Regions from separate parts of the Paenibacillus sp. CH40 genome, predicted to be linked through region 4. Evidence: riboswitches for the same ligand, from Rfam matches in the RefSeq annotation. Region 4 holds a riboswitch; each other region holds the start of a gene.
The links. A riboswitch is a leader RNA that binds a small molecule or an ion and turns the genes downstream of it on or off. The one in region 4 is predicted to bind thiamine pyrophosphate.

Region 1 (4,215 bases), on a different contig from region 4:
CCGATCCACCCGCTCCCGGCACTGTTCAGCACTAAACAAGCTCTTCGGTAACGAATACTCTAGTTCCTTTCGTACGGTATGCGCTACGAATTGCAGCTCGGGATTTTGAAATGCGAACCCGATACGCTCTGCCAGTTGTTCCGTACTGCCTGCCTCAATTCCGCGCACGCTATAACGTCCCTGTGTGCGAAGTAAACGCATCATGGAGAGCAGCAGCGAGCTTTTGCCAGCCCCGTTTTCACCGACCACGCCAATCCAGTCGCCAGGCTTCACCTGCGCATGCTCCACATAAATCACTGGACTTAAACTGCGGAGGCCGCTAAAATGTTCCAGCTCCAGCAAATCAGTCCCCGCACCACTCTGTTGTGTCACTGATTCACTCCAACGTGGCGAAGACGATTCATTCCATACTCCCGGGTACCACACGCCATACTCGGACAATGCCTGCCGATGCACATGAAATACTTCTTCCGCCCTTCCATCCGCAATGATCTCCCCTTGAGCAGAAAGCACTACAATCCGATCCACATCGTGGACGATTTCATTAATTTTATGCTCTACGATCACCAGCGTTTGGTCTACCGAAATGTTGCGAATGGTATCCCATACCTGTGTGGTGCCTTCCTCGTCCAACAAAGCCGTGGGCTCATCCAAAAAAAGCACTTCTGGCTCCATAGCCAGCACAGACGCAATCGCCAGACGCTGCTTCATTCCCTGTGACATGTTGCCAATGGGCATGTGTATATCATCCGTCGATAGACCAACCTGTATCAGCAGCTCGCGAATACGGGATTGCATCTGTTCCCGGGGAATCTGATTATTTTCCAACACAAAAGCCAGTTCCTCGTCTGCATATGACATACAGAACTGCGTATCAGGATCTTGAAATACAATACCTGAGACACTTGGGATTACAGCAGCATCGCATTTCATGGGCACTTCTATCGTGCGTGGAATCAGACCGCTTAACACTTGGAGCAGTGTTGATTTACCGCATCCACTCGGTCCCAGTAGCAGCAGCTTTTCCCCCTTGTGGACAGACAAAGACATATTGTGAAAAAGCAGCTCTTGCTCACCAGGGAATTTCAACCGTAGACGGGTGATCGAAGCCACCACATCTTCGGTTGCCCGGCTCATCAATCCAGCCCCTTATAATCTTGTTCCGTTGCAGGTCTCAAACTTTGTGTAACTCCGGTTACCTCCAATGCCTTAGCCAGATAGAACGCGAATACCCCGGCAATCACAATACTGCCAATCATCCGAAATCCAATATACAAAACATAGTTCCAGGTCGATAGCTGATCAATATACCCGTAACTGAAGTCTAAAATCAGAGAAGTGACAGCCGCCCCGGCCGCAGCTAACGAAGCAACCCACAGGTTTGCGTTCCGATACAGAAAAGCTGCAAAAAACAGCTCCGCTCCCAAGCCTTGCAGCAGGCCATAGTACAAGGTGGACATGCCCCATTCGCTTCCCAAAAAAGCGCTGACCGTTGCCGCTGCCACCTCTGCCAAAATCGCAACACCCGGCTTGCGAATGATGAGATAAGCAAACGTGCCTGCCATAAACCACATGCCATACATCAGTTGCTCGGCGTGTAGACCAAATGGTTTCATCAAATCATAGGCAGGTCCCCATATTTTGTAGACCAACCCGAACACAACAGATATCACAATCGTGACCAAAATATCAGTCAGCTTCAACCCTTTGGACGCTCTTACAGCAGTATTCATTATTGCGTGCTCCCCTTTTTCCTTATAATTGGCCTCTTGGCCATAAAAAAAGCTTGTCTGGAGCTGAATCTCCAGGCAAGCTTTATGCGCAGTAAAAGGTGAAGCACCATACAAAACATCATTCGTCGATATGCCTTATATAACCAGTAGTCTAAGCTACTACACTGATACCAAGCCAAAGTCAGGGTCAAGGTAAAATGCTAGGACATACATTGAATCTATCGACAACCGCAAAACAAGCGGCATTCCTGTATAGTGTTCTTGGTTTCTCTACGCTGGCATTACCCAGATCAGATTTTACGGTCAGTGGCAAGGGCCACCCTCTCAGCCTGACTTTCTCAAGCTCCCGACAATGCTCTTTTAATTCACTATAATATATACCACATCTATGGCTTTGACAATCCTATAATCCGAAGAAACGTTTGGCTGTCTCCGTCGTCGCGATTTCGATCTCCATCATGCTTCGACCTGTACATTCGGCAACCGTAGCAGCAATATGAGCGAGATACACGGGCTCATTACGCCCTTCTTTGGGCTTCACGGGCAAATTACGCGGGGTCAAAAATGGAGCATCCGTTTCAATCATCAGACGGTCCAAGGGAATATCTCTGACCAGTTCACGCAGATGTTTGCCACGCCGTTCGTCGCAAATCCAGCCGGTGATCCCGATATACAGTCCCATTTCTACATACGTATGCAATTCCTGTTCAGTGCCAGTAAAACAATGCACTACCGCTTTATCCACAAGCCCTTGATACTCCCGAAGCATAGCGACAAAGTCCTCATGTGCATCTCGTTCATGCAGAAATAACGGCATATTCAGCTCACCCGCCAGTTGGATTTGCTCCCCAAACCATCGACGCTGCACATCACGTGGCGAAAAATCACGGTTATAGTCCAATCCGCATTCCCCTATGGATACAACCTGCGGCTGACCTGCCAACTGGCGGAGCTGCTGAATCGTGTCTGCGTTGCAGTCTTTGGCATCATGGGGATGCACGCCAGCTGTCGCATACAGCTTGCCCGGATAACGTGCTGCATACTGAGAAGCCTCCCGACTGCTGCGGACACTGGTCCCGGTAATAATCAGCGGTGAAATTCCTACAGCCGCGGCTCTCTCTACCACCTGTTCCCGATCTGCATGAAACGAACGGTGCATCAAGTTCACACCAATATCAATTAACGGTGTACCCCTTTCCATCTCAATCCCTCCTTCGCAAACTACAATCTCGGATCAATCGGCTCCGATTCCAGCGATAGCGCGGCAAGGACGCATTCATGAATACGATCTACCGTATCCTTGCGGACAAAACGTTCCACGCCTTCCATACCAAGCGCTCCTTCCATCAGGGCATGACGCTCCTTTTTGTTCGTTCGACGCTGCTTCAGACGCTTTAAATTCTCAGGGGCAAGATAGTCCATACCGTAAATGATGTACAAATACTTCCGGCCTCTCACCTTGATTGCAGGCTGAATCATCTTGTCCCGATTTTTCATCAAAAAGCGTTCCGGTTTGATCACAATCCCCTCATGACCATCCTCTGTCATCTCGTTCCACCAGCGAATGACCTCTTCCTCGCTTGCTTCGTCCGTGATCACGCGATACTCTGTCTCCATAAACAGGGAAGACAGCCCAGCCAGCTCACGGTTTTGCTCCATATGCCAAATATGAGAATGGTCGAAAAAAGTCTTTCCGCTGTGTGCCAGCGTATGGAACGGTGCGATACGAATTTCATCCAGACCGTCCACATCCCAGCAATATTTTTGAAAAGCCTCTTGAAACGTTACGGCATTCGCGTACTTCTGTTCCATTTCCTCCAACCAGTCTCCAACCTCTCGGCCTGCAACCTCTGCCTGCTTCAGCTTGTCTACCAGCTTACTGCGATCCAGCAGAGCTGCTTCCCCCACATGGGCATACTGTGCAGCAATCAGTTCCCGAGCCTTGAGATTCCACGGTACAATTTCCGCATCCAGCAACACAAAATCCGTCTGGTTCCGTTCAAAATATCCAGTAGTCCGTAGATCCACATTCAGCTTCTCCAGCACTTGCTTCCCAAGGCTTTGTTCAAAGAAAGCTCTCCCGCTCCGACTGTAGATCGTGCCCAATGTCGGGTAGCCTACATATTGAACAGCAGCCTGTTCGTTTTTGAATAATAGCAAAATAGCCCGGCTACCCATATGTTTTTTCTCGGCCACCATCGTTTGTACTCCTTGCCCACGATAATAAGCCAGCGCCTCACGTGGATGCTCCAGATATCCTGCCTCTGCAGACACCGCTGGAGCAGGACTCATCGTCGGTGGAATATACACCAGCTCCTCCATGGGTACAGTCACATGTGACACGGTATCTATAGCGGATTTGATCCATTCTCCTTGTACGCGCACTTCGCCATACGATTCCGTCAGCACACTGTAACCAGCGATGAGCTTGCGTAAATTCGGCGGGGAAAACCGTTTTCTCTGCCACCGGACAAGTGGGCTA
Region 2 (4,215 bases), on a different contig from region 4:
CCCAATGACTTCCACCTTTATCATATCGCACAGGCCGGAGGCTTTTGCCAATTGGGCAATACGAATCGCCTCCTCTGCTGTTGTAGCCCCTGCTGTGTTGGGAAGAAGTGTATACCGGCTCAAATCCAGCATATCGAGAAAATGCTGCTTATCCCGTTCCTCCAAGTTCAATCTCCGTACAGCAAACGTCAATATTTCCGTCTCAGCAGCCTCTACGGCTTGGGATTGGATATCCAGATCAGAGAATTTTCCTGTTCCCAACAACAACCTCGAGGTAAAAGATGCTTTTCCAATGGTTAACATAATCAACCGCCTCCCACAAAATGTACAATCTCTAGGCAATCTCCATCCTTCAGTACCGCTTCATCATGATCTTCACGGCTCAATATATGCCGGTTCAGCTCCACCACTACGGTTTTCACCTTTACATCAAGCTCATGTAGCAATTGATTCACATGAGTGATTCGATTAGAAAAGGTCATGCTCTGGCCGTTAATCGTCAGCTTCATAAGCTTTTCTCCTTGAGGAGCTCAGAAGAAAAACTACTTATCCCAAGTTCTGCTGCACCAGCCCCATTAAGCATAGCTGCCATCGCACGCCCGGTAGCATCACTCAGCAGGACACCGTTGCGATAATGCCCGACTGCAGCATATACGCCCTCGACCCCAGGAACAGTGCCTATAAAAGGGTGACCTGATGCAGCCTGCGGACGTAAGCCTGCCCAAGTGCGTATAAAAGAAGCTTCACGGACGCGCGGCAGCCAGGCAGAGGCACGTGCCAGCAAGCCCTCCAAGCCTCCTACGGTCACTTGTTCGTCATATTGATGCGGAAGGCTCGTTGCCCCAATCCAAAGCTCGTTATTCTGTTTAGGCACGAGGTAAATATCATCAGCATAAATGGTGTATTCTAATGGGTGATCCTTCAAGGAGACCGCTACCGCTTCGCCCTTGACCGGATAAAGTGGATATTCAAACCCAACCTGCGCCAGTAATTTCATGCTATCCAAGCCTCCAGCAATAATGACCTGATCGCAGGAAAAAAAGCCGCTATCTGTTCGGACACCGCAAACTCGACCATCCTGAATGATCAGTTGCTCTGCCCGTGTACCAGACCATACCGTTGCTCCCAGCACCGCAGCAGCACCTGCATAAGCACGACAAAGCTGGACAGGAGCCACTTGTGTCTCCTTTGAACGATATATTGCTCCGATCGCTTGTTCATCCAAACCTGGAATTCGTCGGGCCAATTCCCTCGCATCCCACCAGATAGGACAATCATCCTCTCGCGTTTTAGCAGCTTTCCAGCGTTTTTGGCCTTCGGTTTCCGTACGGAAAGGGGTCACAAATCCTTCTGTACGGAATTCCACCGAAATACCCGACAAACGCTCCAGATCACAGACAAGCTCAGGGAATGCATCTCGACTTTTGCGAGCAAATCGTGCCAGCTCAGAGTCGGTGAACTCTTCACTTTCCGCTGCCAGCATTCCAACTGCTGCTCCTGAGGCTCCCTCACCCGGGATCAATCGTTCCAGCATGATCGTACTTCTTCCCTCCTTGGCCACATGATAAGCAATGGAACTGCCGATGACACCTCCACCTATGACCAAGCATTCAGCATGTCCTATCGCTCTTGCCTCTGTGTGTATCTTTAGCATTTGTTCCGTGTCTCCTCTCCATAAACATTCTGCTTTCAGCTTGCCTCTACTCTCGTTTTCTCGCTACAGGCTGTGAACTACAAGATCTGCCATTCGCCTATATTCCATCGCAGCTGCAACGGGCGACTCAGCCTCCCATATACCAGACATCACCGCAATTCCGCTTGCTCCGGCCATATAAAGCTCCGGGATATGGTGCGGTTGTATGCCGCCCAGCGCGATCACCGGAATGTTCGACAGCCTGCAAATATGTTCAAGCTGAGCTAAACCCCGCGGTACAATACCGGGCTTACAATGGGTCTCATATACGTGACCATAAAGTACATAGTCTGCTCCTGCCTGCTCGGCAGTCTGCGCCTCCTCCAAGGAATGCACAGACACTCCACAGCGTGTACTCTTTGAAAGTAGGCTTTTCACATCCACAACACGTAATCCATTAGCTGGTAGCTGGACGGTTCCAACCAAAGTAAGTAAAGCTACATCCACACGATCATTTACTACAATTTGTTGCAAAGGAACTTCCTGCTCCACCATGCTGCGAGTCAAAGAAAGCAATGCAGAGGCACCATTCTGTTTTAAACGTGCGTGTACATAATGAACATACGGACAAATCATAGCAGCCACTCGGGCGGCTTGTGCAAAAGTGCCCTTTTCCATCGAAATTGCGTGTAATTCGATTTTGTCTTCACCTCACATTGGATTAAAGGATCTAAGCTTAGCAGCCACGTCTACCAGCAGTAATGAAAGGGGATTGTATGTGAATCCGTCTACGGAAGCTCGAACAACTTAAAATGAACGAAACGCAAAAAAACCACTTCCCCAAGGAAGTGGTTTAACGAACGTCCAATAATCGAACGGACCATGATATCCGTATACGTGTATCGTCCCACGCACAAACAAAATAAAGATGGTGTTGCCTTGTTTGTACGGCGCTCACTTCCCTACGCTGGCATAACCCAGATCAGGTGCAAAGGGTCCGAAATCCATTTATTCCGTCTCAGCCGCATCGGCGGCTCCCCTAGTGTGACTATTTTATTGTATAAGCTATAGATAGCTTAGCATATTTTCCTAATTCTGCAAACCCCACTTCGTGTGAAATATGCAGAACTGGATTTAACTGATTTTAGTTAACTTTACTTGACCACTCTTCCACATTCCACGTTTTGGTTACCCAATCCTCGTAAAAGTCCGGTTCGTGAGATACAAGCAATACCGTCCCTTTGTATTCCTTCAAGGCACGTTTCAGCTCATCCTTTGCTTTTACATCCAAGTGGTTGGTAGGCTCATCGAACAATACCCAGTTGCTTTCACGCATTAACAGTTTGCAAAGACGGACTTTAGCCTGTTCTCCACCACTAAGCGCAGATAGCGGACGTGTGATATGCTCATTTTTCAAACCGCAGCGCGCCAAATGCGCTCGTACTTCATGCTGGTTCAAATGCGGAAATTCATTCCACACATCGTCAATCGGTGTAATTTTCTCTGCCTTTACTTCCTGCTCAAAATAAGCGGGCTGCAAAAAATCACCTTGATAGGTTTTTCCACTGATTGGCGGAATTTTTCCCAATATGGTTTTGAGCAATGTCGATTTACCGACACCGTTGTAGCCGACAATTGCAATTTTTTCGCCACGTTCAATCGTCATGGACATCTTAGGCAAAAGGGCATGTGTATAACCAATCTCAAAATCAATACCCTCAAATACCGTCTTTCCGCTTGCACGTGCCTCTTTGAATTGAAAGGTTGGTTTTGCGGCTTCTTCAGGCTTATCAATACGTTCGATCCGATCAAGCTGCTTTTCACGGCTCTTTGCTCGGCCTGAGGTAGAAGCACGCGCTTTATTACGCTGAATAAAATCTTCCTGTTTCTTAATAAAGTCCTGTTGCTTCTCATAAGCATCAATATGCTGAGCTTTGTTCAGATCCGCCATTTCAAGAAACTTTTCATAGTTAGCTGAATAACGGGTCATCTTGGCAAATTCAAGATGGTAAATAACATTAACGACCTGGTTCATAAACTCAGTATCATGTGAAATAAGGATAAAAGCATAGGGATAATCCTTCAAATAGCGCGTAAGCCATTCAATATGCTCTACATCCAAATAGTTGGTAGGCTCATCCAACAGCAGGACATTCGGCTTTTCCAACAGCAACTTGGCAAGAAGCACTTTTGTTCGTTGCCCGCCGCTAAGTGCAGATACATCCCGATCCAGTCCTATGGCCGACAGACCTAGTCCATTCGCCATTTCTTCAACCTTCACATCAATGAGGTAAAAATCCCCCATATCCAGTTGCTCCTGAATTTCACCCATCTGTTCCAGCAACACTTCCAACTCTTCAGGAGAAGCATCCCCCATTTTGTCAGTAATCTGCATCATTTCCTTTTCCAATTCCAACAAAGGAAGAAAGGCGTCTTTTAATACATCACGTACCGTTTTGCCCGGTGTCAGCTTGGTGTGCTGATCCAAATAACCGTAACGTACACGTGGAGTCCATTCCACTTTACCCTCATCCTTAAGCAATTTTCCAGTGAGAATGTTCATGAGTGTCGATTTACCAACA
Region 3 (4,215 bases), on a different contig from region 4:
TGCCTTGTGGGTTATGTGCGATTTTGATCTGTGAAATGACGCTGGGACTGCCCGCTTCCGTCAAAGCCTCGTGCATTTCTTTAACCACTTTCAGCAACTCGTCGAGCTCGCCCTCCATGGTCGTATCCAATGGATTCACCTGATGTTTGACGCCGGAGCGCTGAATGACCTCAATCGCCTTATCTACATACGGGTAAGAGTCCTCGTTATTAGGAGTTTTAGGGATTACTTGAATACTGAGCAGTGTGTTAGCCATGAAATTCACCTGTCCTTTATTGTGGAGTTGTTTTGAGAAAATAGGGTGGTTTAAAGCGGGTGAGACCGCTTCGCGTTTCATTTGATCTTACGATCGCTGTTGCCGTGGGATTCTTTGAATAAATTTTAAAAGGTAAGAATCCCACGGCAAAGGCGAACGCTGCGCTTCTCCAGATTCAAATGAACCGCTACGCTGCCAACCGCCTTAAAAAGCACCTTATTTTTAAAGCTAGGTTGTACGTTATTTTGTATTTTTCTCACATAAGCGTACCTGCTTTTGCGCTTAGACACTATGAGACTAAAGAATAAACCAAGTGGAACGAGAACGAAGTGGGCGGAATGGTGCTGTACAAGCGTTAGCGTTCGCCTTTGTACCCAGATTTCAACCTCTGGATATTCATAAAAGAAATCTGGGTACAACAGCGATGGGAAGCACCATCCGACTGCGTAGTGGCGCTTCGTTCACTTCTCTAGTTCAGTCTTATTTAGTGTTTTAACAAATGATCAACGCTTGGGCAAGAAGTCGTTTGTGAAGGCTTTATCGACTTCCAAAGGCTTGCTGAGCAGCTTGCGTTCGTACATCCAGTCCGAATAGTTTTGCCATACCTCCGCTTTTTGCACACCCCATTGCGCGGCATCGTCCTGATAACGCGGGCTTAGCCATTTTTGGCTGGCAAGTACCAGTTTTTTATCCAGCTCCGGTACAGCTTTGCTTAAGATGTTCGCGGCTTCTTCTGGATGGGCGATAGTGTATTCATAGCCTTGTGCGGTAGCGTCCATGAACGCTTTGACTAGCTCTGGATCATTTTTTATTGTCTGTTCGTTGCTCACAATTACAGGTGTATAGTAATCGAGGCTTTTGGAATAATCTTTTACATACAGCATATCCAATGGCTCACCTCGAAGCTGGGCCTCAATTCCGGTCCATGCGTAGAAAATCCAGGCAAAGTCGATATCCCGCTTCACGGCTGTAAAATAGTCTGCATTGCCCATGTTGACGATCTTCACTTTGCTCACATCGCCTTTGTCTGAATCCATGATGGATTTCATGACCGCTTCTTCTACGGGAGAGCCCCAACCGCCGTATTTTTTACCTTCAAAATCTTTCGGGCTCTTAATTCCGCGATCTACCGGGGCTGCGAAGCCTGAGGTATTATGCTGAATCACCGCAGCGATGGATACAAGCGGCACGCCTTGCGTACGAGCCTGTGTGACGCCTTCTTGGTAGCTGATACCAAAAGGTGCAGCATTAGAGGCAACCATTTGATCGGCTCCGCCTGAACCAGGTTGAATAATTTGGACATTCAAACCCGCTTTTTCGTAAAATCCTTTGTCCTTGGCAACATAGAGTCCCGTATGATTCGTATTGGGTGTCCAATCGAGCACGACTTTAACATCTTTGAGCTCCTTTGCCGGAGTAGACGTTTGAGTGTTGGTAGCGGGAGCCGCTTCTTGGGATGTGGAGGGACTTCCACCGCAAGCGGTCAGGGTCAGGGCCATGAGCCACAGACTGATCAGTCCCAGGCTTAACATTTTCATGCGCTTCATCGTTGTGTTCTCTCCTTTAATTACCCGTTATCCGTCCAATCAGACAGCTTATGTTCCCCATTTTCATAAAAATAACATCTGCCGGACGCAATCTTTCCAACAACTTAATCTTCAACAAAAAAAGCGCCCCGAGGTTCCGGGACGCTTGCGCTTGTATATACCAAAGTAAGGGATGGTCCTATGTAAAAAAGGCACATCTTGCTTAAGCATTCCTACGCTGGCATTACCCAGATCAGGTTGTAAGGGTCAGTGTCTTGGGACACACTCTCAGCCGGCCGATTCCAGCACCCCTGGCATTGTATGGTTTAATGGGTTCATTTATTCGGGTTTACTACGACGATTATATGCCTTGAATGCGGGTCTGTCCAGCATGGAGGAAGAGATGGCGGTTCATTTGCCGAACGACAGGGTACACTTTTACTGTGAGCTTTGATCTGAAAATGAGCATGCATCAATCCGATCTGATCGGGTCATGTTATTTTCAGAACAGCTGCGCAGGTAGGTTCAGATGGGCTGGTGCCCAATGGCATGGCCGTAGAGAATTCTAATTCGTGAAAAGGAGTTGTTGTACTGTGGGTAAAACGGAAACATTGGATCGTAGCCAACTAGAACAAGCCATTGTGAAGGCTTTGGATAACAACAAATTTTGCTCGTTAGGTACGGTAGAGGGTGGCAAACCGAAAGTACGCTATATGGCCCTTTTTAACGATGGAATGAACATTCATCTGGCGACAGATCGTAAAACGCATAAAGTGGATGAGCTAAAGGATAATCCGAATGCTTATCTACTGCTGGGTTATGAAGTTGGCGGTACCAAGGAAGTCGTAGAAGTGGAGGCTACTGTCCAGATTACAGCTGATGAGGGGCTACGCAAACAAGTGTGGAACGATTCCTTGAAGGAATGGTTTTCCGGACCGGATGATCCCGATTATGTCATTCTGGACGTGAATCCGACTCGCATTGAGTATGTGGGTCAGCAAACGGAGCGCCAAGTGTGGAATAAATAACGAGAATATAAATGGATAAACCAGTGAATCTCCGAGTTTTTTAGGAGGTGTGCTGGTTTTTTTGTTTTTGAGAGAATTAATTATTTTTTCATAAATAATTTAAGTGAATGACTACTCTTTTGTCTGGCGTTGGATTAAAATAGAAATGGTGGGTTCAAGGCTTACATATATGTGCAAAAGTATGTATATGAGGCATACACCTTAATGAGGAGGGGTATATTTTGTTATTTCGTAAAAATTGGTTTAAAGGGTTTACAGCAACAGTTGTAGCTTGTAGCATGCTGGTGTTTTCAGCCGCTCCAACCTGGGCAGCTAGCAATTCTCGCGATAGCGCTACAGTGAATTTGCGGATCATGGAAACAACGGATATTCATGCATCCCTGATGAACTACGATTACTATTCGGACAAAGAAACCAACGAATATGGCCTGATTAGCACAGCCAGTTTGATCCAACAGGCGCGTAGTGAAACGAGAAACAGCATGCTGTTCGATAACGGTGATTTGCTGCAGGGCAATCCATTAGGCGATTATATGGCCAGAAATAAAACCTTCGAGAAAGAGGGCGGTGTCCATCCGGTCTACAAGATGATGAACTTGATGGGCTATGATGCGGCGACAGTGGGCAACCACGAATTCAACTACGGCCTCGACTTTCTGGAGAAATCGCTCAAGGGAGCCGATTTTCCTTACGTAAATGCGAATGTTTATGTTGATAAGGGGGGGCAAGCTACTAAAAATTATTTTACCCCTTATCGAATTCTTGATAAAACGGTAACGGATGAGAAAGGTGAAGAGCATGCGCTCAGAGTGGGTGTCATCGGCTTGGTCACACCTCAAATTATGCAGTGGGATGAAGCCAATTTAAAGGATAAGGTCGTTACGAAGGATATTGTGGAAACGGCGAAAAAGTTTATTCCTCAAATGAAAACAGAAGGTGCTGACATTATTGTCGTGCTTGCGCATACGGGTTATGAGGATGTGCCACAAACGCCAATGATGGAGAATGCCGTTAAATATTTGAGCCAGGTGGACGGAATTAACGCTATTCTGTTTGGGCATGCTCATAAATCTTTCCCTGGCCCTGATTTTAAAGAAATGAGCGGCGTAGATCTGGATAAGGGAACCATTAATGGCGTGCCGGCCGTGGAAGCTTCTTCATGGGGCAAGGATCTGGGAATTATTGACCTGAGCCTGGAAAAGAAAAAAGATGAGTGGCACGTAACGAATTCTCAGTCTGAAGTGCGTCCGGTTGTGAGTACCACAAACCAGGCTGTGCAGTTTACTCCTGACTACAAACTGACAGATTCGATCAAGGAAGAGCATAAAGGAACGCTGGATTATATTCGTCAACCTGTTGGAACAACGACTGCACCGATTACCAGCTATTTTGCATTAGTGCAGGA
Region 4 (4,215 bases):
GACAGTCCGTACTCGCTTGCCGCTCAGCTCTATAAAGGCGGTTCCGTCAAAAAGCAGGTCAACAATCTGTCCGCTGCTCTCGCTCTCGTCAGCGTGGCCACCCTTGATCACAACGAATTTTGGTCCCATACTGCTAATATGTCTCGCAGCCTCGCGGCGATCCTCCATCGTATCGATACTGATCCCTGTCAGGGCTTCCGCCTCCGGGATATTCGGTGTAACGACCAGGGCCAAGGGGAGCAGGTCGTCCTTCAAAGCCTGCACCGCTTCCAGCTGCAGCAGTTCAGCGCCTCCCTTGGCAATCATCACGGGATCGACGACGACCTTTTTCCAGCCGAACTTTCGGATCTGCTCGCTCACAAGACGGATGATGCCGGCATTAAACAGCATGCCAGTCTTCAGGGCATCCACTCCAAGGTCTAATCCTACGGCTTCGATCTGTTCCGCTGTTGCTTCCTCTGGTAGCGGATATACGCCGTGGACTCCTAAGGTATTCTGTACGGTAATAGCCGTAATAGCCGACATGCCGTATACGCCAAGTTCTTGAAAGGTTTTGAGATCGGCTTGAATTCCGGCCCCGCCGCCACTGTCCGAACCAGCAATCGTCAGCGCTCTGGGTACACGAACGTCTGTCATCGCGCACCACCTGCTGCTGTTGTTCCGGCTTCATGGATCGAGACATGCCCCTCTAGTGAACCTGTATGCAGTTTGGCCAGCTCGTCGTGAAAGGCAATCTGGAAGCTGCCGGGCCCCAGCTCTGCGGTACGTGCTGCGGCTCGAGAAGCTGCTGCACCGTAAAATGCCAAACCTGCTGTACCTGCGAGCAGCAGGTTGGGTTCAACAGCTGCAAAGGCACCCAACACAGAGGTCAGCAGGCAGCCTGCTCCGGTTACCTTCGTGAGCAGCGCGTCTCCGCCGCTAATCATTCGTGCTTCGGCCCCATCAGTGATGACGTCCTCTTTTCCAGTAATGACAACCATCGTATTGAGCGTTCGAGCAACCCGAATTGCCAGATCGACATGGCCGCTGTCAGCACTGTCACCGGCATCTACGCCTTTAATCTCACGCGCTTCTCCAACAAGATGTGCGACTTCGGCTGCATTGCCCCGCACCAATGAGATTTTGACTTCACTCAGGATTCGCAGTGCCGATTCAGTTCTAAAGCTTGTTGCTCCCGCACCGACCGGATCTAGCAGCACCGGAACACCGTGTGCATTCGCCGATTGTCCAGCAATGATCATGGCATCCACCAGTTCGCGGTTCAGTGTACCGATGTTTAACACGACGGCGCCTGCTATTTTTGCCATATCTGCTACTTCCTCAGGTGCATAGGCCATCACCGGGGAGGCGCCCAATGCATACAGACCGTTGGCCGTAAAGTTGGTGACTACCACATTGGTCATATTGTGAACGAGGGGTTTGCTGTTTTGTACCTTCGTCAGGAGATCCGAATAACTTTTTTCCCATGTACTCATAATGATTATCCTCTCTATAGTTGGTGGTTCAACAGGGCATTAACCGTACTTCACGCATCGAATCGCCAGGCTGACTATTCCAAGACCGCTGCCTGCATCTGGACCGGCCATTCTTCCTGCTTATAAGCCATATCCCAGAACTTATATTCCAGCTGGCAGCTCAGTATAAAATGCTCAATCATCCGCTCCTGCTCAGCAGTCGTTGCGTCTTCCGCCCAAGCATCTACACGTTCTCGGAACTTGAGTGTTGTATCATCAAGCTGGTCTCCATAGAAGCCAATCCATTCATTGAACGGATGAGACTCATCCGGCTTTACTTCATCCAGCAGCCTGCGACCAATCTCGGCATACGTCCACATACATGGCAGCAGCACAGCCAAGATCTCGCCCAGGCTACCCTCATGCGCAACCGTCAGCATGTGACGGATATAGTGATGAGCCGACGGAGCGAGCGGATATCCCTGCAACTCTTCATAGGTCACCCCTGCGACAGCACAGAAATTTTGATGCGGATGAACCTCGCTGTGGAGAATAAAAGAGATTTGTTCATTAAATACAGCCATGTCCTCCCGATTCGTGCATTTGGAGATTGCGATGCCGTATATCCGCATGTAGGCGTTCAAATATTCAAAGTCCTGTTTTACATAATGAATCAGCTGTCCCCTTGTCAAACTTCCTTCAGCAATACCTCTCACAAAGGGGTGCTCAAAAATCGCTTGAAAAATGCCGTCCGCCTGCCGACGGAGTTCTTCTGTAAAACTCAATTTCCCCACCTCCATCAAATTGAAGAGCAAGAAGTCCTGTAAGAATATAATTCCGGAACAACGCTAAAAAGCCGCCCCGGAGAAATGGAGCGGCTTCAACAATAGGCCCAATACGCAAAAAACGCTTGAAAGCTTATATACGAAGGCTCCACTTTCCTACGCTAGTACGAACTAGATCAGGTTCAAAGGGTCCAAGATACGTTCTTGTCTCAGCCATAGCGGCTCCCCTAGTGGACTTCTATTCTTTTGACTATTACTGTACATACGTTCATACGCTATGTCAAACATAGTGTGCAAAATATGAAATTTCCTCTAGTTAGGTGTTTTGAGCTTAGTGAGGGTGATGAATTACACTTTCCACAGCTTTGACCTTGGCATATTCCGGTTTCCACATTGCATCTCGTATAGCCTGTTCCACATCTGAAATGTGCGCCTGAGCTACCTGATCCTGTATCGCGGCTTTTGCAACCGCAATCGCAACAGCGTACGAAACTTCGCGTAATTTTCGGATATGAGGGAGTAGTGCACCGCCAGGCGTATTCGAATCTACACCATTGGCAACAGCAACTGCTGCCGCTGTAAACATCGCAGGGGTAATCCTTTTGGCTTTAACCACAATCGCACCCAGACCCAGTCCCGGAAAAACAAAGGCATTGTTCGCCTGTCCAATCTCAAATTTCGTACCGTTATAGGTGACGGGCTCAAAAGGACTTCCGGTTGCAATCAGTGCTTTGCCATTGGTCCACCGGATCAAATCCTCGGGTACTGCTTCTGCAAGGTTTGTAGGATTGGACATGGGCATAATGACCGGGCGTTCTACATGTTTCGCCATCTCCTTGATGATCTCTTCAGAAAAGGCACCTGCTACACCGGAAGTTCCAATCAATATCGTAGGCTTCACCTGACGGATGACCTCTAGCAGTGGTATTTTGCCGTCACCCGACCGGGTCCATGAGCTGACTTCATCCTTTTTGCGCACATACGGTTTCTGATACTCCAATACGTCTTCCATATCTTCCATTAACAGCCCGCGATAATCAAAGGCCCAAAAGGACTTGAAGGAATCTTCTGCGGAAAGGCCGTCCTCGATCATAGCACCCCGAATTTGATCAGCATTACCGATTCCTGCTGCCCCTGGGCCGAAAACAAGTATTTTTTGTTCACGCAGCGGAGTCTTGGTGACACCCACCGCCGAAAGAATCGCAGCCAAGGTCACCGCTCCTGTACCTTGTATATCATCGTTGAAGGTGAGTATGCTTTGACCGTATTTTCCTATAATATGGCGTGCATTTACGCTACCCACGTCTTCCCAATGTAAAAGCGCCTTTGGGAATTGCGCTAACGTTTTGCTGATAAAAGTATCAATAAACTGGTTATAGGCTTCTCCGCGAACCCGTTTATGGCGGTTTCCGATGTACAGTGGATCATTCAGCAGCTTTTCATTATTTGTACCTACATCTAGTACAATTGGCAGCACCCGCCCGGGATGAATGCCTGCCGCAGCCGTATACACTGCAAGCTTGCCGATAGCAATGTTAATCCCCCCGACGCCCCAGTCACCAATTCCCAAAATACTTTCGGAATCTGTCACGACGATCAGATCCACATCATGGCCGCTCAAACCAGAATTATGGAATGCTTGTCCAATACCGTTCGGGTTATCTATCGACAAATATATGCCTCCAGGGCGGTTGTACTCGTGACTATATTCTTGAATCGCGGTTCCTACGGTCGGCGTGTAGACTACGGGCAGCATTTCACTCAAATGATCGGTTAGCAGCCGATAGTAGAGTACGACATTTCGGTTGTGAAGGTCGTTGAGAGAAGCATTTTTTCGCAGCATGGTGGGTTGTGCCAGAAACTGCTGATATGCCCGTACGCTCTGTTTCTCCAATGAAAGGACGGTTGGAGGAAGGATTCCTTCCAAACCCAGCTCCTTGCGTTCTTCTTCTGTAAAAGCGACACCTTTGTTCAAA

Region 1: another riboswitch for thiamine pyrophosphate. It lies ahead of NLX73_RS20290 (ECF transporter S component); the one in region 4 lies ahead of tenA (thiaminase II).
Region 2: another riboswitch for thiamine pyrophosphate. It lies ahead of NLX73_RS05005 (thiamine phosphate synthase); the one in region 4 lies ahead of tenA (thiaminase II).
Region 3: another riboswitch for thiamine pyrophosphate. It lies ahead of NLX73_RS17910 (ABC transporter substrate-binding protein); the one in region 4 lies ahead of tenA (thiaminase II).

What each region holds. Positions count from the first base shown of each region.
Region 1 covers NZ_JANAVQ010000008.1:72,314-76,528, forward strand. Annotated here, with positions in the region: gene NLX73_RS20285 (ABC transporter ATP-binding protein) at 1-1,137, opposite strand, end outside; gene NLX73_RS20290 (ECF transporter S component) at 1,137-1,733, opposite strand; TPP riboswitch at 1,983-2,092, opposite strand; gene NLX73_RS20295 (TatD family hydrolase) at 2,137-2,934, opposite strand; gene NLX73_RS20300 (polynucleotide kinase-phosphatase) at 2,955-4,215, opposite strand, start outside.
Region 2 covers NZ_JANAVQ010000001.1:1,137,059-1,141,273, reverse strand. Annotated here, with positions in the region: gene NLX73_RS05020 (thiazole synthase) at 1-303, opposite strand, end outside; gene thiS (sulfur carrier protein ThiS) at 306-509, opposite strand; gene thiO (glycine oxidase ThiO) at 506-1,654, opposite strand; gene NLX73_RS05005 (thiamine phosphate synthase) at 1,718-2,311, opposite strand; TPP riboswitch at 2,576-2,684, opposite strand; gene NLX73_RS05000 (ABC-F family ATP-binding cassette domain-containing protein) at 2,778-4,215, opposite strand, start outside.
Region 3 covers NZ_JANAVQ010000006.1:53,186-57,400, forward strand. Annotated here, with positions in the region: gene NLX73_RS17900 (MTH1187 family thiamine-binding protein) at 1-256, opposite strand, end outside; gene NLX73_RS25005 (hypothetical protein) at 382-516, opposite strand; gene NLX73_RS17905 (hypothetical protein) at 570-752, shown strand; gene NLX73_RS17910 (ABC transporter substrate-binding protein) at 760-1,803, opposite strand; TPP riboswitch at 1,996-2,105, opposite strand; gene NLX73_RS17915 (pyridoxamine 5'-phosphate oxidase family protein) at 2,376-2,810, shown strand; gene NLX73_RS17920 (bifunctional 2',3'-cyclic-nucleotide 2'-phosphodiesterase/3'-nucleotidase) at 3,032-4,215, shown strand, end outside.
Region 4 covers NZ_JANAVQ010000005.1:271,987-276,201, forward strand. Annotated here, with positions in the region: gene thiD (bifunctional hydroxymethylpyrimidine kinase/phosphomethylpyrimidine kinase) at 1-636, opposite strand, end outside; gene thiM (hydroxyethylthiazole kinase) at 633-1,475, opposite strand; gene tenA (thiaminase II) at 1,550-2,239, opposite strand; TPP riboswitch at 2,376-2,478, opposite strand; gene NLX73_RS17240 (NAD-dependent malic enzyme) at 2,571-4,215, opposite strand, start outside.